One region of the Paenibacillus germinis genome, then DNA from elsewhere that is predicted to be linked to it. Evidence: riboswitches for the same ligand, from Rfam matches in the RefSeq annotation. Region 1 holds a riboswitch; each other region holds the start of a gene.
What was found. A riboswitch is a leader RNA that binds a small molecule or an ion and turns the genes downstream of it on or off. The one in region 1 is predicted to bind cyclic di-AMP.
Positions count from the first base shown of each region.

Region 2: it holds a riboswitch for cyclic di-AMP, as region 1 does, so the genes downstream of both, GC102_RS09740 (CAP domain-containing protein) here and GC102_RS40170 (stalk domain-containing protein) in region 1, are expected to answer to the same signal.
Region 3: it holds a riboswitch for cyclic di-AMP, as region 1 does, so the genes downstream of both, GC102_RS17770 (resuscitation-promoting factor) here and GC102_RS40170 (stalk domain-containing protein) in region 1, are expected to answer to the same signal.

Region 1 covers NZ_WHOC01000158.1:287,094-294,077, forward strand. Annotated here, with positions in the region: gene liaF (cell wall-active antibiotics response protein LiaF) at 1-143, opposite strand, end outside; gene GC102_RS30920 (PspA/IM30 family protein) at 317-943, opposite strand; gene GC102_RS30925 (hypothetical protein) at 971-1,261, opposite strand; cyclic di-AMP (ydaO/yuaA leader) riboswitch at 1,424-1,576, shown strand; gene GC102_RS40170 (stalk domain-containing protein) at 1,581-2,372, shown strand; gene GC102_RS30935 (hypothetical protein) at 2,503-2,673, opposite strand; gene GC102_RS30940 (DHH family phosphoesterase) at 2,756-3,964, opposite strand; gene GC102_RS30945 (CapA family protein) at 4,049-5,059, opposite strand; gene GC102_RS30955 (GNAT family N-acetyltransferase) at 5,845-6,984, opposite strand, start outside.
Region 2 covers NZ_WHOC01000047.1:21,746-28,729, forward strand. Annotated here, with positions in the region: gene GC102_RS09720 (oxidoreductase) at 1-259, shown strand, start outside; gene GC102_RS09725 (LURP-one-related/scramblase family protein) at 421-1,095, opposite strand; gene GC102_RS09730 (DUF5050 domain-containing protein) at 1,135-2,601, opposite strand; gene GC102_RS09735 (phosphotransferase family protein) at 2,790-3,581, opposite strand; gene GC102_RS09740 (CAP domain-containing protein) at 3,808-4,458, opposite strand; cyclic di-AMP (ydaO/yuaA leader) riboswitch at 4,464-4,596, opposite strand; gene GC102_RS09745 (DinB family protein) at 4,719-5,189, opposite strand; gene GC102_RS09750 (RnfABCDGE type electron transport complex subunit D) at 5,301-6,110, opposite strand; gene GC102_RS09755 (FAD:protein FMN transferase) at 6,112-6,984, opposite strand, start outside.
Region 3 covers NZ_WHOC01000088.1:51,663-58,646, forward strand. Annotated here, with positions in the region: gene rsmA (16S rRNA (adenine(1518)-N(6)/adenine(1519)-N(6))-dimethyltransferase RsmA) at 1-765, opposite strand, end outside; gene rnmV (ribonuclease M5) at 1,441-1,983, opposite strand; gene GC102_RS17770 (resuscitation-promoting factor) at 2,194-3,333, opposite strand; cyclic di-AMP (ydaO/yuaA leader) riboswitch at 3,627-3,812, opposite strand; gene GC102_RS17775 (ABC transporter ATP-binding protein) at 4,095-4,838, shown strand; gene GC102_RS17780 (ABC transporter permease) at 4,835-6,067, shown strand; gene GC102_RS17785 (TatD family hydrolase) at 6,053-6,820, opposite strand; gene GC102_RS17790 (HD domain-containing protein) at 6,869-6,984, opposite strand, start outside.

The sequences.
Region 1 (6,984 bases):
ACCCGATGAATGCCTAGCAAGATGAGGATAATGGCAAGAATGGGGAAAAAGCCTATCGTATGATCTAGAAGCAAAAAAAGACCGGCTCCAATCAGCACAAGTGCTGTATTGCGGTTACGGTTGCTTTTAGTTTCTTCTCCCATCGCTGCACCTCCTCTGGCTGACTGTTAATTAGTTCATATAGATTCTTAGCATACCATAAGAATGGACGACCTCCAAGATGCAAATCCTTGCGCGGCAAGGCTTCCGCATGAATCATGGAGGTCAAGGACACTTCTAGCGCCTACTTATTAGGCGCTCAAGGGATAACACGCGGCTATTTCTTGCCGCGCGGGTCGGTGTCATCGCTGGAGCGATGCTGCTGCCACTCGTGCTGGAACTTGCCGCGCAGCGCGCGCAGTTCCTGTTGAAGGTTGCCGCCGGCTTCCTTCAGCGTCTCTTGCGACAGGCGGCTCGCTTCGCGCAGCCCCTGCAGTGCTTCCCGGCCGAGCTCGCGGCCGGTCACTTCCAGCTCGCGCCAAGTGTCGCGAGCCTCTTTCTCGTGCAGCCCGCTGCTCGGCGGCTGCACCCCCTCGGCTGCGTGCCCCGCACGCAGCCCGCGCAGTTCATCCGCGAGCGCCAGGCACACGTCCTGGCTGCTCGCGTACTGCGCGCGGTAGTGCTCGCAAGCGGATTCCTCGCGCTGCTTCTCTTGCAGCGCTAGCCGCGCGAGCTCTTCATCGCCGGCGCGCATCGCTAGCTCAGCTTGCTCGCCGCGCAGCTGAGCCATCTCCTCCGCGTTCACACTGTGGCTTCGCAGCTCAATAGTTCGCTGCAGCGCCTCCTGATAGCGCTGTTCCAGCTTCTCAATCACGCTGTCCCCCCGTTCATGATGATCATGTTTGCCGGTCGTTTCTTGCCATGCAGCTTCTGCCATCTTGCCAATGCGATCCAATATACTCATGTTGTCACACCCCCAATTTCTTATGATTTAAAATTCATTTCTTTTCTTCAATAAATGAATACCGTACACCACTAAACATGCTGCGAACGCAATTGCGATAAAGCCCGATAGTTTAATGGTCAATATCAAGCCGCCCAAACCGGCGATAAACCATCCAATTTTCTTACCATTCTTAATGCCTACATAACCTAACCCAAGCATAGCTGCCGGGAATAACAACCCCATTAAATGAACATGACCACCCAACTGATGCAGACAAATAAGTAAACCTGCCGTGATCAAAACCAATGCCATCCCTTTCGATCGATCCATACTCATATTGCTTACCGCCCTTCACGTATTCTTCATGCTTCTATCGTAACGGAAATGGAGATATGTCAAAACGGACTCGCGACTGTTTTTGTACCTAGACCAAAGTCCAGTACCCACTACGACCTCCATCCATATTTTGGTCGTTGTCCCACCGAGCCTCGAATGCTAAACTATTTGAAGCCGAGTCCGGTGCACAGACAAAGTGCCGGTACGGGGGACGATTTACATGGGGTGAATATTTGCTCTTCATCGGAGCAGACTAGGGAGAACCTTCTTCCCGAACCCGTCAACTAACCTCGAAGGCTCATTGAAGGAGGATTACCAATTGCATACAATTACTAAAGGGTTAACTAGCCTTGCTGTGTCTTTAACAGTGTTGGCAGGAGGCTTTCTTTCCCCATTTACGGCGAATGCAGCTGAGATGGATGTGAAAGTGCAAGTCAATGATGAACTGGTTCAATTTCCGGATGCTCAGCCTTTTCTGGATGACAATCATGCTACCCAAGTACCGATTCGTTTCGTAACGGAGAAGCTTGGTTATGACGTGAAGTGGCAAAAAGAAGGCGATGAGATCAAAGTCATGCTAAATAACAACAAACATTCGATCACCTTAGTATCGGGGCAAAAAGAAGCTGAAATCGATAGCAACCGTGTCGAGATGGACACACATGCGGAATTCCAAAATGGACGCGTATATGTGCCTCTTCGTTTTCTGAGCAAAGCATCCGATATTCCCGTTCAGTGGGACGCTAGCAGCAAATTAGCTATTCTAAGTAAAGATGGCAACAAGCATGCGCCAGATTATGAATTGTTTCAATCCACTGCCTATTCAGCAGATCCATCTGAGAATGGCGGCTACGGAGCTTTTGATTATATGGGTAATCCACTAGGTATTGGAACCGTTGCTGTAGATCCCACAGTGATTCCTCTAGGATCTAAGCTCTATATAGAAGGTTATAATTTCAATGGCCTACCTGCAGGCGGCATGTATGCTTACGCAACAGACACAGGCGGTGCAATCAAAGGTAAACGTCTTGATATCTTTATCCCAGGATCTAAGAAATCCTTGCAGAAGTTTGGTATCCAAACCATTAAAGTATACAAACTTTCGAATTAAACAGCTCCAAACAAAAAAGCTGGTTTCTGAGATTTATTTCTCAAGAAATCAGCTTTTTTTATTTAAGGTGGAAAAACCAGAAAAGCTGCTCTCCCATCATATAGTGATGAGAAGAGCAGCCTGCAGTTACTTAAACTTGATTTTTGGGGATACCATTTAAACTTGGGACGTAATCAGGTGCCTCGTTGCTCGATAGCGTTTGAGCTTCTTCCATGAAATTAGCGTTATTCTGCTGATTGTTTTTCTTATCTGCTTTGTTATCTTCGCGGTCATGCTTGGGATCGGCGTCATTTTTGGGCATAGCATTCACCTCCATTGTCTCATAGTTAGTATGAGAAGGTGGCTTGCATTTTATCCCAGTTATCTGGAACTGGCGTTGCTCCTTAAATAACTGAACTACCCTCGAGGATTTTTGTTTTTCTTGACGCCATATGCTCCATTAGGAATGCAACATACGTTTCGTCCCGAACTAACCAAGCTGCATAATCCCTTTTGACATAACGTTCCGCCTCTTCGAAAGTAGAAAAATGTTGGTTGGATTCGACCCCATCCACATCGACTTCCCACCTGTCTCCTGAAGGAAAAATAAAAACTTGTTGTTCATTTCTATTCTCATAAAGTGATCCATAAACAGAATTTTTCGTGTTAAATGTATTTTTATTCGCATCAGCGCGAATGGGCTCCATCGGAAATGGCTTCGCTACGTACAACTGATAGGCTTCTTCTGTCATAGAGCAACCGGAAGCTTTAGCATGGCCTCCTCCGCCATAAAGACCCGCAATTTCCGAGACGTCGATGTGATCGTGAATCGTTCGAAAGCTTATCTTTTTACCGCCCATATTCATGATTGCGATGTAATCCAGATGAGGATTTTCTTTGCCTAGATCGTTTCCAAGTTCAGAATGATAGGATTCCGCATGAACGATCCCTACATGATGATCATCTATTCGGGAATGGATGATTTCTCTCTTTTTTCTTCGTACATAGCGTTCGATTTTTTCTTCTTCCATATCCAAAATTTTTTCTTCAAAGGGATCAAATGCAAAGTGCTCGTTTTGCTGAATGCGAGCCACCATTTTTTCCTCAAATTCTTCGATGGAAATTAGATAAAAGAGATCATTTAATCGCTTAGCCTTGATGTATTCATTCTGTTCCCATTCCCATGTATCATACTGACGGACCAATTCGACGAATTCATCTAATCCCTTCATTGGCTTCAACAATCCGTTCTGGATCAGATACTCATAAAATAGAGAAGTTGCAGAAGCGAGTTTTCCATTTTCATACGCGATCTGAACCATTCCCCACGAATATTTGTTTAAATGAAGCGAGGTTTTATGATGATCAATCAGTTTTACTTTTCCACCCGATTTCGCAAACTCGTTAAGTCCTTGTTCATTCGTTTCATCCACGGATAAGTCCGTAATAAACAAATAGCTCTTTTTTCTTGGTTTTTCTAAAAAGCGTTTTACTTGTAGATTCAACCCTCCGACAGAGTTATATCGAATTTCTACCTTTTCGCCAAATGCTAATCGAGCTATTATACCGCAGCCTACTCCATCCAGATCATTATGAGTATACAAATGATACAAGGGTACACCATCCTGTTAATGTTTTCCATTAACGTACCCTCGATTAAGTTACTTTATTCGGTGTTAATGGCACGCTCCACCGACCTATATCCCCTTCAATATTTTGATCGAATGCTCTACCATTTTTTTTATTCGTTCTCGCTGATTTGCTTTTAATTTTGGATTGTTTTCACTCAATGCTTCTCGAATTGGGATAACTTCGGTTTTTTGGCGACCGTTATTAAGGTTTCGATGTACCAAAGTCGGGATATAATGAATCCCGTTTATGCTTATTTTCCCTTCTTCATCTTTTTTGACACTAATATTAAGAATAATACTGCTCTGTGTATAGTCGTTATTCTTTAGTTTAGTAGATATAAAATTACCTAACGAATAAATAACGAATTGTTTCTTTCCTCGAGTGGTTAACGGTTGAAGAACATGCGGGTGCGATCCCAAAATAATATTCGCTCCATGTTTAAACAAAAGTTTGACCAATTGCTTCTGCTGCAAGTTTGGAGAATGACTGTATTCGTTTCCGAAATGCAAATATACGATCACCAGATCTACATTTTTTTTCAAATTATGAATATCCTGAACGATTTTTTTCGTTTGAACCAGATTAATCATCCACGGTTTATTTGTTGGTATAGGAATACCGTTGAGCCCATTTGTATAGGAAAGGATTCCAATTTTTATTCCTTTAATTTCCTTGATGAGATATTCCTTGGACCCTTTTACGGAGATAAATGTACCGGTATGATGAATCCCATTTTGATCTAAAATCCGCAGCGTTCGAAGCAGACCTTCGGCGCCAAAATCCATACAATGATTATTTGCTGTTATTAGTACATCGAAACCAGCTCTCTTAAGGGCTGGAGCCAGCTCATCCGGACATTTGAATAATGGACCATGCGATTTCCGGGGTGCTCTCCCCTTTTTTCCAGCAAAGGTGGTTTCGAGATTTCCGATCGTCAAATCCGCTCGCTTCAGATACGGAGCTACTTTTTTTAGAAGAGGGTCAAACGAATAAATTCCGTTAGGCAGTTTGGCATCAGAGATGATGTAACGTTTTACCATAAGATCTCCAACGGCAGCTATTTGAATTTCAGTCAAAACCATCCTCCTCCTCTCATTTTTCTACTACTAAATCTTCCTGTTCGTCGAAAAATTTTTCTTAGCTACTTTTGTAGACCCCACCCAGAAAAATTCACTTCCTCTAAGTAAACTACGATCTAATGGGCTTACATCGAATTGAGGCTGTTCTAATCGAAATGTCTTCTTTTTTTTCCCTTAGTTCGGAAGCATTTAATATTATGATCAGGGTGGGTGTCATTGGCTAAATTTATTTTTGAGTAAGGCGCATTCCGAACAAAAGAAAATGGATAAGAAGCAAGTGATAAAAGAGTGCGCCTGGAACGAAACACTTTTTCTGGAGTTGGACTTTGGGCGATTTGCAACGTTCCTCCATCTGGGAATGAAAGGAAGAAAAGATGACTTCGGGGTATCCCTAAAGAAGCTTCGGCTTTAATAGCCTCGCTATGTCGAAGTCGTCCAAGACGAATGAATGATTGAGGGGTCAAGAGTGCTTTAAGAAATCGGCAATTTGCCCTTGCTTGATTTTTCCAGACATATGGAAGCCGCTCCTTGTATCTTCTATTCTTCCAAGGATAAAGTATTCATAAAAACAAGCTGAAGTGTGGGTTTGAGATCAAAAATGTACCAGTCTAAAACGAAGGCATGCAGATAAATGCTCTGCCACTTGGCTGCTATAAGAATTCACGAGATTCTAATGTAACGTTTCTTACCTAGCTGCTTGTTTCATTTCACATCATGTTCCTATGAATATATAAAAAAGACGGCCCTATGGCTTTACCAAAGGTACCGTCTTTTTTTATCTTTTAAAAGAAATCTGCCAAATATGTTGTCCGCCGCGGAATGGCATCTTCCAACCGGCTAATAAGTTCATTAGTCCCTTGAAGACGCTCGATTCGGGCCATGAATCCTGCTTTCTGATAACCCATGAACAAAGCCGTCAACGTCTGTATGTTACAGCTAAGCAGATGTTCCTCTGCAGGTATTTCATCCTCTGATAACTTCGCTACGATGGCCGCCTTCCCATTATCGGTAAACTGTAGCCGATAGACACCTTCGTTCCAATCCGCATGCTTGTCTGAAATATGTAGATATATGGTTTCCGCCCCATCGCGAGCTTCATACACATACTGCGTCAGAAAAGCTTCTACATCTACAATTCTCGCCGAGAAATAAGTAATCTTCTCTTGTTTGAACTTAGGATCGTGCACCAGAAACGGAAGCTGGTCATCTACAGGTGCTTTCACTTCGACTTTGGTGATCATCGAATCATGATCTGCAATGAATTTCCATAAGCCGCGTCTTGCTTCCTCATCAAGAAAAACCAACTCATGGATGGTCGCCACCGTGTCCTTTACCTGGTAAAATACATAGCCCCGCTGTTCCCCTTGAGCGTTCTTGTAGACGGCAGCTGTACCCTTTTTAAATTTCAAATAGCGATTATTCCACCAGTCCGCATCCCGCTCCATCATGCCATTGTATGCTTTTGCAAACTCAGCGTAGATTGGATTCAGAATCTCTTCGCTTTTGGCTACACGTAAGATCGAACTGCCCTCTGCGGCTTGAAACTTGGGAAGCTTATCTACAGGAATTTCATATTTCAAATAATCCACGTAGGTTTCCCAGCCATATTTACGATAAAATTCAAACTTAAACGGCGCAAGAAAGGAGATTGTTTGCCCCCTCTCTCTCATCGTTTTAAGCGCTTGAACCAAAAGCTGTCCAACCATCCCATTGCGTCGGTACTCAGGCCATGTCGCTACGCCCGCAATACCGCCCATCGCGAAGCTCTTCCCGTTTAACCATGTCCGGAAGTTAAGTAAGGTGAGCTTTGCAGCCATATTCCCGTCAACAAAATAGCCCCACATTTGATTAGGATCTGTAGAGCTGATCCGCTCTGCCTTTTCCTCTGCGGTTAGCTCATATTGAAAAGCAAACTCAGATAG
Region 2 (6,984 bases), on a different contig from region 1:
TGACGCGATTGATGTATCATCTGGCGGCCTGCTGCCCATCCAGCCGACGGATACTCATCCAGGCTACCAACTGCCTGATGCAGCCGTCATTAAGCAGCATTTAGACGTGCCTGTCATCGCCGTTGGCAAAATCTATACCCGCAGCTTTGCGGACCGGATCATTGGGGACGGGTTGGCGGATGCCATAGCTATCGGGCGCCCCCTGCTGGAAGACCCCGATTTTGCGCAGAAAATGATTGGCCGAAAGGACTTTTCTTAACAAACCCCTTTAAAAGAAAAGAGGAGCTGCTGCGAAGCAAGCTCCTTCACTACCGTTGCATGTTATCTCAATCAAGAACACTCATAATTTGCTTTTTGTGATGATCATCGTGCTCAGTAAATTCTTGAATTATGTATAGCAGTGAGTATGGCGTACCTGTTTTAGGACAATTTGACACACCGTTTGCTGTTACTTCTAACAGTAATTCCTCTGATTTCATGCTCTTTAATATATCGATCAGTTTCAATCTGTCGCTTGAGAATTCTTGAAGGAGTTGATCTTTCGAAATACCCGAATTTGCGTATTGAATGAAGATCCCAATTTCTAAGATGTGCGATGATTCCGACTATCGATACTTTTCCTTCTTTAATTGGGCTGTGCCAATCTTTATCACTTAGTTGGTGTAAAATATTTGTCCATTTGCAAAACTGTTCGTATTCACTAATTGTGCTGCGTAAATCCATGAGATCATCTCTTTGTTCGAAACGGGCAACATGCGCGCCGGATTCATCAGATATCTCATATTCTTTTGAAAATACTGGGGATATAATCTCGTAGTTACCTCGCCCTTCGGTTTCATATGTGAATTTCTTGGTGAAAAACGCAATTCTGCTTCTCAACACGCCTAATTGCCCACCATCTGCACCTGTAATCTCCCATTTGCTTGAGAAGATCGGAAAACTTCCTTTGCACAAAAGCTGGCCATTCTGCCCATACACCTCGATCGCAGATCCAAAAGGGCTCTTTAAATCTAGATGACCGACGTTTTCTTCCTGTTCGTCCAGAATCTCCGTAATACCGGAATTAAAAAAATTATCCCGAAAGTATAGATTCATTCACTCGCCTCCCTATCGCTCGGTCATTCCCGTTTGTGGTCAATTAACTTCAATATGTTCGAGATGATTGTTTCCCATCCAAGACTGCGGATAATATAGTGTTTTATCAGCAAAATAAAGCGCAGTTGCGCGCGCTTGCCCAACTCTCGTAAGCCCTGTTCCGTCGATTTTTAGCTTATCGATAACTGCGGAGCCGTGAATACCAAACGATCCGCGAACCATGTAAATCTCACCTTTGCGGTATTGAATCGTGCTTATCCATTCGTCCGAAGTATATAGCGGAATGTTAACAGAGCCATCTTCACTTAGTTTACTTAGTTGTTTACTGTAATGATGAATATAATAAAGCCATTTATCTATGACGAAAGCTTTGGTTACGTTGTCTTGAAGTTTCTTACGAGCGGAGCCGTCGAGGTTCATTCGATACAAGTTACCGGGTTCTGCTTTGGTATCCTGCATTAGGAAATAGATTCCGTTTTCGTTTGTGTCTATAAAAAATTGGGATATCCCTTCGCCACCGACGAGTTCTTTCTCAGCCGATCCATCGAGCTTCATTCTATAGAGACCGCTTGGCACAAAATAGCCGCCACCGCTAATGCTTGCACTCTGTTGAAAGGTCTGGCGGATATAATAAATCCAACCATCTTGAACCGATATTTGAGTGGTCGGTATGGCAGATACTAGTGAACGCAGACTTCCGTCAGTCTTTATTTTGTAAATGCCCTCCATTTTATTTTTTGAAGGATCGGAAACCGTATAATAGAGCCAATCCCCTACGATATTCATAGACTTGGCATTATCATCCGCCAGCTTCACTTCTCCACTGCCGTCCTTTTTCACTTTCACGAGCCGATTCGGACCTTCATAATTATTATCAGGATTCATGTAGATCCAATCCCCTTGAACCGCAACCTGGCCGCCATTCACAAGATTCAAATCATCGGTTTGCTTCGTTTGGGTATTCGATGTTCCCCCGCATGATTCGATCCCGAATCCGCGTCCTGCGTCCCAGCTTGTGCTCCACCCAAACACATCATGTGTGAATCTCCATGTCATCGGGAAATAAGTAATGTCCCGGTAAAACAGCACTGGATACGGTTCTTCTGAATTTATAATCGATTGTCCGTTCACTTTGACCGGGAACGGGAGAAGCGCAGCCTTTTGCCTTCCGTCATTGGAATTGACTTGCGGCGACAGGTTTTGCTTTAGAGGCACGCAGGTGTCATTCTTTTGCATCGATAATCCGTTAACGGCGTCCCATTGAACAGACATTCCAAGGGCGGAAGTATTGTTCCACGTCATGGGAAAATACGTGATATCCTTATAAACCAGCAGAGGATACTCGCTGTGACTCACATCCATGGCTGTGCCGTTCACGGTAACGGGAAAAAGGGGATAATTCACTTTTAAATCCGATGAAGAAGACGCTTGTGATACCTGCGGCAGCCCTGATGAGGAGAAACCTATGACGATCGCGCTGAGGCAAAGACTTATCTTTATAAACATAGAAAACTCTCCTATCTCCTCAACTGGTATCGATGAGACCTGACACGAAGAAAAGGTAAAACTAAAAGCTGCCAATTACCACTACTCACTCTGAATGTTACGTTTAAAATTAGACGGAGTAGACAAGAAATAAGTTTCTCTTCCTATTTGCAATTTTTCTTCAGAACCACTTACACCCAAATACTACATTAAAAAAAACTGTAAAGTCCGTCTTCAAAGTATTCATATTCCTTTTTATTTAAAATCTTAATTCCATATCCTTCAAAGAAAGTATGAATCCCCGATTCAGTCTCAATAGCGTTAGGCTTGGGGCGAATTGCCAAAGATATATCATATCTTGGGTCGCCAAACGCTCCTCCACTCCAGTCAATAATACTTATTATTTTCCCATCACGAACTAATACATTATCAATAGTGAAGTCTCCATGAATTAGTGTGCTTTTCAATGGTTGGGGCTTGTTGTTCTTCAATTGTTCTAATAACTCTGCAGTTCCATCTACCGAGAAATGTTTAAGATTATATTCCGCATGTACTAACATGTCATCCAACCAAATCGTATCTCTAATTAATTCCTTGGGGCATGGAGTTGAGTGAATTTGTGACAAGGTTAAACCAAAATTGAATATCATTTCATGCTTCTTATCCGTATTTTTCTCTTTATTTAATACATGTCTTAAAGTTTCCCCCTCAAAAAATTGCAGCAATGCCCAAGACTGATTCTCACTTTTTTGTTGCACAATCTGATAAACAGAGGGAATAGGTAACTTCGTGTTATGTAGACTATATAGCACATCAATTTCTTTAGATAACCAGGAACAATATTGTTCACCTTTTGCTCTTTTTATAACAAAACAACCTCGTGAACTTTCAATTATTGCTACATCAGATGTATGACCCTGTCTTGGAAATCTGATTTCTTTAATGGCACCTAAATAATCATTTATTTCATTGGGTATTTCGTCTAAATTGATTGGATACATTAATGACACCTCAACCCTTCCCCAAATTTCACTTAGAACATTCATTCGCTTCATTCTATTACAAATTACTTAATATGGAAATATAATTGAAAATGAGGGCACATTTCTATTTACTGTAGTTAGTTATATATGCTCATAACCGAGAGGTGAATTCAAAAAACGAAAAAACCAGCAACAAATAGTTGCTGGTTTTACTTAAAATATTCTGCTGACAAATGTTGCTACGTTAGTTGCTAATGAATTCCTGTACCCATTCGCCGTTGTAAAAAGCAACACCGATTTGGGTGAAGTTAGGACTTAGAATGTTTTGACGATGACCCGTGCTGTTCATCCAAGCTTTCATGACAGCTTCAGGCGTTTGTTGACCTTTTGCAATGTTTTCACCTGCGTAGGAATAGCGAATGCCGTATGTGCTCATCATATCAAAAGGCGACCCATAAGTCGGCGAGGTATGATCGAAATAACCATTGTTGTACATATCCTTCGCTTTGTCCAAAGCCATGGTGGTAAGTGCGCTATTGCTGGTTAATGGACGCAGTCCAGCCTTTGATCGTTCTTGGTTAACTAAGTTAACGACTTGGCTAGCAAAAGTTGTTTGGGATGGCGCAGTCGTAACTGGCGTTTTAGTACCTGCATTTGTACTCGTACTGCCAGGAATGTTGAGGCTCATACCAGACCAAATCACGTTCGGGTTGGCAACCTGAGGGTTTGCCTTAATAAGCGAAGATAGGCTTATGCCATACTTCTGGGATATTAACCACATTGTATCATTACCTGATACCGTATGGGTTGCTGGTGCGGCCATTGCCGCGCTCGAACCTACGAGGACGCTCAATCCTATTGCGCCGGTAACCACAAGCTTTTTGTAACGTTTCAAAATAAACCTCTCCTTTTTGCGGCCTGCGAGGTTAGCTGTCGGATTCGGATCAAAGAGTAATCACCCGGCCGCTGTCGCGGCTTCACCCCAAATAATGGGTCCCCCGTGCTTCACATGAAACTTCGGCCTTCTGAGTTATTTGATCCATATGGATCTCACAAATTGTAACATGTGAAATCATAGAGAACATGACTCAAAATTTTCCAACAATATTTTGCAAGCGGTATCAGCCGTTACTTTTAGACCAAAATATTAGCTCATTAATCCCAAATTCGTGGCCGATCGATTCCAGCCGTTCGCATATAATCCAACAGTTGCCCGGTGTGAACGGATTCGTGGTATGCGATCCTCATTAACATATCTCCTAAAGTTCGAACATACCCTACGTCACTTCGATTAATTTTAATATTTGACAAATCCTCAGGGGTGAACGATTTAACGGTATTCAAGAATTGTTCTCTGTACATTTGTGCGAATATCAGTTCATCCTCCACCGAAGAAAATTCCCGATTGTCAAAAGGAGAATCGTATGAAGACAAACTTCCACTGTTAAGAATTGCAAGATGATAATAATGCTCGCTGTCCAATATGTGCCGGATCATTTCTTTAATGCTTAAGGCTTGGGCATCAGGCCTCCAATCCAGCATAGTTAGAGGAATAACGCTCCACACTTTAATACTTCTACGTCGGACTTCTTCCAAGTTCAATATAACAAGATCTGTTCCGTTAATGATTAACACTCCTTTAAACTTCTCAATAATTCATGCCTAGTTGTTTTATAATTGTGCTGTATTTCCTTACGAACAAATATACAGCACATTTGTTCGCATGTAAATAATCCCTCATTTAATTAGTCTGCCAGGCTTTATGATAGTGGCGTTCCTAAGCTTTGGTACAAGTAAGTGGTATAAGTTCCCGATAAGCAATCCTATAAATAAGTACATCAAACCTCCAAAAATGCCATAAATTACTGCACCCACGATCGCACTAAGTGTGCCAAAAATGACTTGTTCCTTATATTTAGCTGGTGAAGTAGGCGGATCTGTTAGCATAAAAAGAGCAAAGAAAAGACAAGCATTGATAAAAGGTGATCGAAGTGCGTCAGTGGCGTCTCCGACATCAATAATCCCCATAATAAATAATAAGATGAAATACGTTCCTAGAAATGAAAAAACTTGTGGAAATTTGTTCACCCGGTTCGTCACCATGTATCCGCCAATTAACAGAAACACGACTGTCCATGTGGGAATATCCCCGAATGCGCCCCACCAACTCTGTCCTGTTCGAAAGAAAAGGATGGACAGAAGCAGTCCGAAAGCCGCTGGGTTGAAGATTGGTTTTTTCTTATGGACAAGTAAATGTTTTGACAAAATAGCGATAATGGAAGTTGCTGCAACAATATACCATGAGGAAGTTGTACTTAAGACTAAAGCAATGATTAACCCTGTTATCACCGCACCATCCGGCATCATTCGCTTCTTTTTGGCTATGCGGGAACAAAGGATATCCACGGCTGAAGAAACAACGACGGCAATGATGCCATTATAAATGCCACTGAAATCTAATGACCCTATAGAGGCTATTAATAGAAAGGCAACCATGGAAACTACGACATATCCCTTTGGGGTTTTCATCCATTGGTTAGCTGTCATTTTAATTACCCCCTACGTTATAAATTTGTAAATCGGATGTAATCAAGATTCCTTTGAGATCAACTTGTTCTATTAACGTACTACCGCGGTCTAAACCCAATAAGAAGAAAGCCGTCGAGAAGGCGTCCGCCATCATAGCGTAAGGTGCGATGACGCTGCAGCTGACCCATTCGCCCGGTGATTGTTTAGTTCTGGGATCGATGATATGATGCATATCGGCTTTTAATTCGCTCTTGCGCTCGTAACTTCCAGAGGTACAGACCGCCTCATTCGATATTTCAACCGTTTGTATGATTTGTTCTTTGTACTCGGGATGTTGAATACCAATTCTCCACTTGCTGCCGCTTTCGTCTAGCCCCCCAGCATAGAGATCACCACCGGCATTGACGACAAATCCTTCAAATTCTTTCAACTCATGTGCAGCCAAGTCGATGGCGAATCCCTTAGCCGCGGCTCCTAAATCAATCACCAGCGGCTTCCGCAAATACAACGTTCTATCCTGATCATTTAAAATGATATCCCGATAGGAAGCGGAACCCGAACAGGAGCTTTGGATGGTCTCCCCAGTTAAATAATGCTGATTGAATCCTAGATCTTCCATCGCTTTTCCCACCGCAGGATCAAAAATGCCATTCGTCCATTTCGCCACCTCCAAAGCAAACTTCAAAGGCTCAAATAAAAACGGACTAATCCGAACGGGAGTTTTAATTAATCGGCATGCCTCCATCAATTCACTGTCCAGACTGAAACGACTGCAGGCTTGTTCGACTTTCCGAAAAGCCTCGAAAGCCCGATCAATGGCTGCTTCTGTCTGGTCCTTTGATTTCCGAGTAACGACCTGTATATCTACAACAGTATCCATAAATAATTTCGT
Region 3 (6,984 bases), on a different contig from region 1:
CGCAGCTAGGTTATTGTAAAGGGTTTTGCGCCGCTGGACGAAGGACGCTTGGACAACAGCGAAGAAGAAGTCCACGTCCGCCACCTCGACCGGCGGGGTTTTGCGCACACGCAGCCGGATCACGGCGGAGTCGACGTTCGGCTGCGGCACGAAGACGGTGCGTGGCACGATCGTGACAAGCTCCGGCTCGCAGTGGAACTGCACGGCAATGCTGAGGCTGCCGTAATCTTTGGTGCCCGGGCGAGCCGCCATGCGGTCGGCCACCTCTTTTTGAATCATCACGACGATATTCTCCAAGGGAAGCTTCTCTTCGAGAAGCTTCATGATGATCGGCGTCGTGATGTAGTAAGGCAGGTTGGCGACGACACTGACGCCGTCCATGCCCTCGAAGTGCTGCCGAAACAATTCCGGCAGGTCAGTCTTCAAAATGTCCCCGTGGACAACGGTAGCATGGGGATAAGGCTCTAGCGTCTCATCCAGGATGGGCAGCAGACGCTGATCGATCTCGACGGCCAAGACGCGGCCAGCGAGCTTGGCCAGCTGCTGTGTGAGCGCCCCAATGCCGGGGCCGATCTCAAGCGCAGCCTTGTTCGGCCCTAGCTCAGCAGCCATGACAATCTTGCTCAGGATATTTTGGTCAATTAGAAAGTTTTGACCCAAGCTCTTTTTGAGCACCAAACCATTTCTCTTAATAATTTGTTTCGTTTTACTCGGTGTAGCTACGTCATCTGCTGTTACAATCACTTCATTGTTGGGTATATTCATTATATAGACCTCTTTATCTATAGGTTCTGGATTTCACATATTTTTCTACAAGGCATCTTCTGCTTTGAACCCGCCGCTTCTCACCCTTCGTTGTTGCACAATGGAGACTGTCGATTGATTCATTATGCTTCCTCACAACTGGTATTCAAAACGCTAACATTCAATTTTAAAGTCATTCAGCTTTCGTAAGGGCAAATGGGTTATAGTCGTTACCAATGTTGTATTTTTTACAACAATTCACACGTCCAAACGCTGTTTCGCAACTTGAAGTTGCAGTTTCTACAACATTTTGAGCCCGTTTGTTGCGAAATGGCCAATATAGGACTAAATTGTTGTACATTATGCAACAACGAAGGGAAAAAGGCGAGATTTAGGCAGCAATTGTTGCACTTTCTGCAACATCATTCAAGCGGGAATAAGGATTCATTCATCCAGCAACCTCAATTTAGCATAGGTGCATAATAAAACATGAATCAACGATCTCGAAAGTGCAACAATTGGTGCTCAAATCCCGTCTCTATTACTATAATGTTGCATTTGGTACAACACTTGAGACCTCATACAGAGTATTTCCACAAATAGGCCAGAAATGTTGTACAAACTACAACTTCATCATACAAAATAGTCATTTAGGATGCGAATTTTTGTAAAATTATAACATTAGTCACATCCATTCTACTTATCAGCTTTCAAATGCTCCAAAGCCGCCTCAAATTCCTCACGCGAGATTTGAAACATCGCACAGCGCTTGTAAAACTGCTTGCCATTGCAATAGCCAATTCCCAAAGCCTTACCCACAATCAGCCGGCGAGAAGCCGCCTCAGTATGAACAATCAACCCTGCGGCCATGAGATCCTCCATGGTCAGCTGTGAAACCGCACCATCATATTCTGTGCGAAGGCTCTGAAGTGCCTGACGGATCGTCTCAGGCGTCGCATTCTCGACGCCAATATCACCCTTGTACTCAGCCTGCTCCTGTGTAATGAAAGCATGCTTGCAGCCAGGCACCTTGGCCGCTACAATCTTCCGAATCCGTTCACCTGCGTGATCCGGATCCGTGAATATAATAACGCCTCTGCGCTGCTGTGCAAGCGCAATACGCTTTAGTACGGCTTGTCCGATCGCAGAGCCGCCTGTTTCAATCGTATCCGCCTCTACCGCTCGGCGAATAGCAGCTGTATCGTCTTTGCCTTCGACGACAATCACTTCTTTTATCATAAGCGGTTCCCTTCCCAGTACCAAGGATAAACGACTCCGTCGACCTTCAGGGACGAACGCGTTTGTCAAGGTTGATGCGGAGCTAGAGTATAGAACTTATACTTTCATATTCAACGCAGAAAAAGAAGAGGGGTCCCCTCTTCTTTCGCCCAGGTTGTTACCTGGCAACGTATATATGACATTCTTCCCGCTGAAACAGACGTTTACACGTTAATTTTCAGACGGCTTTTTTGGTCCTACCACATACACGGTGTACCCTTGCTTCGTTCCGAATTTATTGGCATAACCATGATCTTCAAAGTAGACATCAATCATTTGACCTTTCACACCGCTGCCAATATCTTCAGCACGGCGGAAGCCAATGCCCTCAATGTAAACCCACCATCCGAGCGGGATAACTTTGGGATCAACCGCTATCGTTCTGCCTTCTGATACGGTAGTCCCTGTATAGGTTTTACCAAAACCAGGAGTTCCTTCGGATTTACCTGTAGATGCCACGTCTGCCGAATAAGCAGTTAACTTCACATTCTTCAGGATTTGTTTGTACCCAAATGTTACACCATTCTTCGAAACCTCATCCACACTAGGTGATGAAGCCGAGAGAACAACAACAGGATTTTTCGTGCCCACGGACACGACTTTATTAATACTTTCTGTTTGTACTTCTTCACCCACAACTGCTTCCGCTACTAAAACACCATCTTCGAAAGTCTTTTCTTTCTTCTTCAAGAGTACGCCCTCTTTACCTTCTTGGACGACTTGCTCTTTGCCTTTGAGCAGCGATGCGTCGCTTTTCTTTTCCGTATCGAACGCAATCGTCTCAGTTACTTCCTCCGTCTCTTTCTTCACACGAACGATTTTGATTTCATCGCCTGAGCTCAGAGCGGCTGTCGGTTCGGGAGTTAAACGATCGTGCTCCCCAAGTGCAATATGTAAACGTTGCAATGCACTTTCAACCGTTCTTGCAGTTGTGTAAACAGTGGTGGTCTTTCCATCAGCAGTCAATTGAATCGGTGAGGCATGTTCGATGACAATTTTGTCTCCACCCTTGATTGTTGTCGTTGGCGCAGTAGAAATTTCATCGTGTTCACCAATCTTTATGGCTTGTTCATCCAGTAGGCGTTGCAGGACCCATTGCTTCGTATGCACAACGGTTTCTTTTCCATTCACAACCACGGATACGCTCTTGGTAGCCGTACCGTACAACAACACCAAAAACATGAAAGTCATTGCGATTGAAATTATGGCTAGACTTAAAATCAAACGCAAGTTTTCATGCTTCCATCGCAATGCGAAGGACATGCTGGATGATCGTTTTACATGGGTCTCGCTAATAGAGATACTGCCCACTTCTTCGGTCCTCCTTCAAAGCCTCGCCGCCAGGTTACAGCATGATTAGATTTGACGCGACTAAGGTTTTTTAGTTTAACTTAACGTGTTCGCCATCAGCAGTACGGTACTATACCGCTGCCTTCTGGTCGTCCCACACCAGTTTGCCTATTCAACATTCATATGAATTCCGGGCAATTTTTAGTCGTCCGAAATGTGTATAGCCCTTTATGAAGACAAAAAGCCAGCAAGAAGAGGACTCTTCTCGCTGGCTTAGTTTGTATAGTAAAATACACAAATAGCACGCACGACAATCGTTACCTCTCTTACGCTTACGAGGTTAGCTGACGGATTCGGACGTGAGAGTCGCCCTACTAAGAGCATACAAAGTATACTCAAAGATTCACCCCTGTTACTCACTCTGTTCACTCAAGAAGCATGCTTCTTCAGCTTACAGTGGTTCCCCCGTTCCCATAAATGGAACTCAGCGAATGGAAAAATGGCAAATTGGTTATTAAGTTATTATGAAAAGTATATTACGCTGTTAATCTTAACCTGTAAAGGGATTGACACCTACTAAAAAGGGCTAAATCAACTAAAATTCGCTTAAACACACAATTAAATAGCCCTATTTCTACTTATATCTCATTTTTACGTACGTATACTAACTATTTTCAACTTTTCACCCCTAAACTAGGCTTAAATTACAAATTTGTTTATAATGATCGTATAGGAAAGTGATTCATAAATACCAATAATTTGCTAATCAGGGAGGCAATGAGATGGGCTCCATTCTACAAGTTGACTCTTTATATGGGGGATATTTACCAAAAAAACCTGTTCTTCATGACCTAACCTTTTCTATCCGTCAAGGTGAAATGATGGGTCTGATCGGACTTAATGGTGCAGGTAAAAGTACAACAATCAAAAACATTCTCGGCCTTCTCCAACCGCAAAAAGGATCGATTCGAATCAACGGACTAACTTTAGCTGAAAATCCTTTGTCCTATCGCGCAACCTACGCTTATGTACCCGAAAGTCCTGAGCTCTACGAAGAGCTTACGATCCGCGAACACCTCGAGCTCACCGCTATGGCCTACGGATTGTCGAAAGACGACTATTTGGCTCGATCTAGCTCTCTTTTGGAGCAGTTTCAAATGAAGGACAAGCTGAACAGCTTCGCCAGTCATTTATCCAAAGGGATGAAACAGAAAGTCATGATTATGAATGCATTCCTGATCGAACCCTCGTTATATATTATCGATGAACCCTTTCTCGGCCTCGACCCTTTAGCGATCCGTTCCTTACTCGAACTAATGGTCAAAATGAAACATAAAGGGGCATCATTCCTCATCTCATCGCATATTTTGTCAACCATTGAAAAATATTGCGATAACTACGTTGTCCTTCATCGAGGTCGAATGGTTGCTCAGGGTGATTTAGTCGAATTACGCGGGCAAACCGAACTCCCGGGAGCGTCACTAGACGACATTTTCTATAAGCTCGTACAAGGGGATTCGTTATGAGAAATATGGACATCAACACCCGTACCTTATGGCAGCAAAGATTCGAGCATTATATGAAGGAATCCATGGGCTATTGGCAATACGCAGCGCGTAGTAATTTCCTCGGTCTCGTGTTATTTCTTGTCATCATTTCTTCCTATTATTATGCAAAAATACTACAGCGTCTTCCGACAGATTATCCCTATCTGTGGATCGTGCTTTTGCTGCTCGTTCCGCTTCTATCTTCAAGCCCCATCCGTACATTGGTAAGGAAAGCAGACCGCATGTTTTTGTTACGGATCGAACATCAAATGGGCGCTTATTTTCGAAGTGGATTCATGTACAGTTTGACACTGCAAGCTTTCTGGACATTTATCGCCTGGGTGATTTTATGGCCGCTTTACCATCACTGTCTTGGCGCTTCAGAGCAGCATTTCTTACTGATGCTTGCATTACTTCTTCTATTAAAGATAGCTAATTTACTAGCGAGCTGGCAGGAAAGCCGCTTTGCTCATGAGCGCACCAGATTAGCTTCAGTTAGCTTTCGCTGGATGGCAACAACCGCTCTCGTTTCGCTGCAATTTCTAACTAGTATTTTATGGGCAAGTTGCGCTGCGCTGCTTCTCATTTTCGTGTGGTTAGCAGCCGTTCATTTCGTATCTAAATACGTCATCGGTTGGGACTACTTGATCACCAAGGAAAATCAGCAGCAAGCTCGACTTTATGCCTTTTTCAGCTGGTTCGTCGATGTGCCTCAGATGGGAACGCGAATAGCCCGCCGAAGTTGGATCAGCGGGCTGACACGGTTCATTCCTTTTAGACAAGATGCTGCCTATTTGTACCTATATATGAAGACATTGCTGCGTACAGAGCTGTTCGCGATCGTACTGCGTCTCACCTTGTTAGGGGTACTAGCTATAGCCGTTTCAAGCAGCGGTACTGCAAGGAGTTTAATCTTCATGATTTCTCTTCTGATTTCCCTTGTTCAGTTATCGTCGCTCGAGCGCGCTCATCGCTATACGTTCTGGCTGGAGATGTACCCACTCGATCAGAATTCGAAAGCTGGTTCGCTGTCCTTTATCATTTGGTCTGTCTTGCTTCTAGAGCTATGTATCTTGACGATTCCTCTTATGCTTCGCTCTTCACCAATCTATCTACTCGTTCCACTCATCAGTCTCATCTTCATTTCTTTCAGCTGCGGTATTGTGCTTCGCCGCAAGTTCGAGAAAAATGCTTTACTTGAGACCTAACAATCGAATGGCATTGTTTGTTGTTATTTCCGCAATCTCTTCCAAGGTCATACCCCGAATTTCCGCGGCTGTCTCAGCTATCAAGCGAACATAGCCGGTTTCATTACGCTTGCCGCGGAAAGGATGCGGGGTCAGATAGGGAGCATCGGTCTCAATTAACAAACGATCTAATGGAACTTGAGCTAGCACTTCCTTCGGTTGCCTAGCATTCTTAAACGTAACTGGACCTCCAAAAGAAATATGGAAATTCATATCCAGACATAGCTTTGCCGTCTCCCAGCTTCCTGAGAAGCAATGCATGATCCCCCCCACTTCCTCGGCCTTCTCTTCTTTTAAAATGTGCAAAATATCTTGATGAGCATCTCGATTATGGATGACAATGGGCATCCCCAATTTACGCGCTAGACGAATTTGCTCCCGAAATACCCGCTGCTGTACATCCTTCGGCGACTTATCCCAGTAGTAATCCAGTCCAATTTCTCCGATGGCGACAACTTTCTCATGCTTGCACAACTCTTCAATCCATTCTAAGTCACCAGGTATCATATCAATAGCATCAACAGGATGCCACCCTACTGTAGAATAGATAAAATCGTACCTCTCAGCGAGGGCAATGGAGCTGGGTATGGTCTCCCGGTTGAAGCCTACATTGACTATTCTTGTCACTCCAGCATCTAGCGCCCGCTGAATCACTTCATCTTGATCTTCATTAAATTGTTCGGCATTTAAATGTGTGTGTGAATCCGTTAGCATCTTTGTTCTCCCTTAAGTTGAAATATTCTGCTGCACTTATTTTTCTAGCTAATCTTGCTCACCAAGCAGTGCCCATAAATCGGGATAATTGGTTGCGTTCAAACGTTCCAACAGCTCCTCCGGATAATAAACATGATGCTTACCCATTTGGAATCCACTGATGG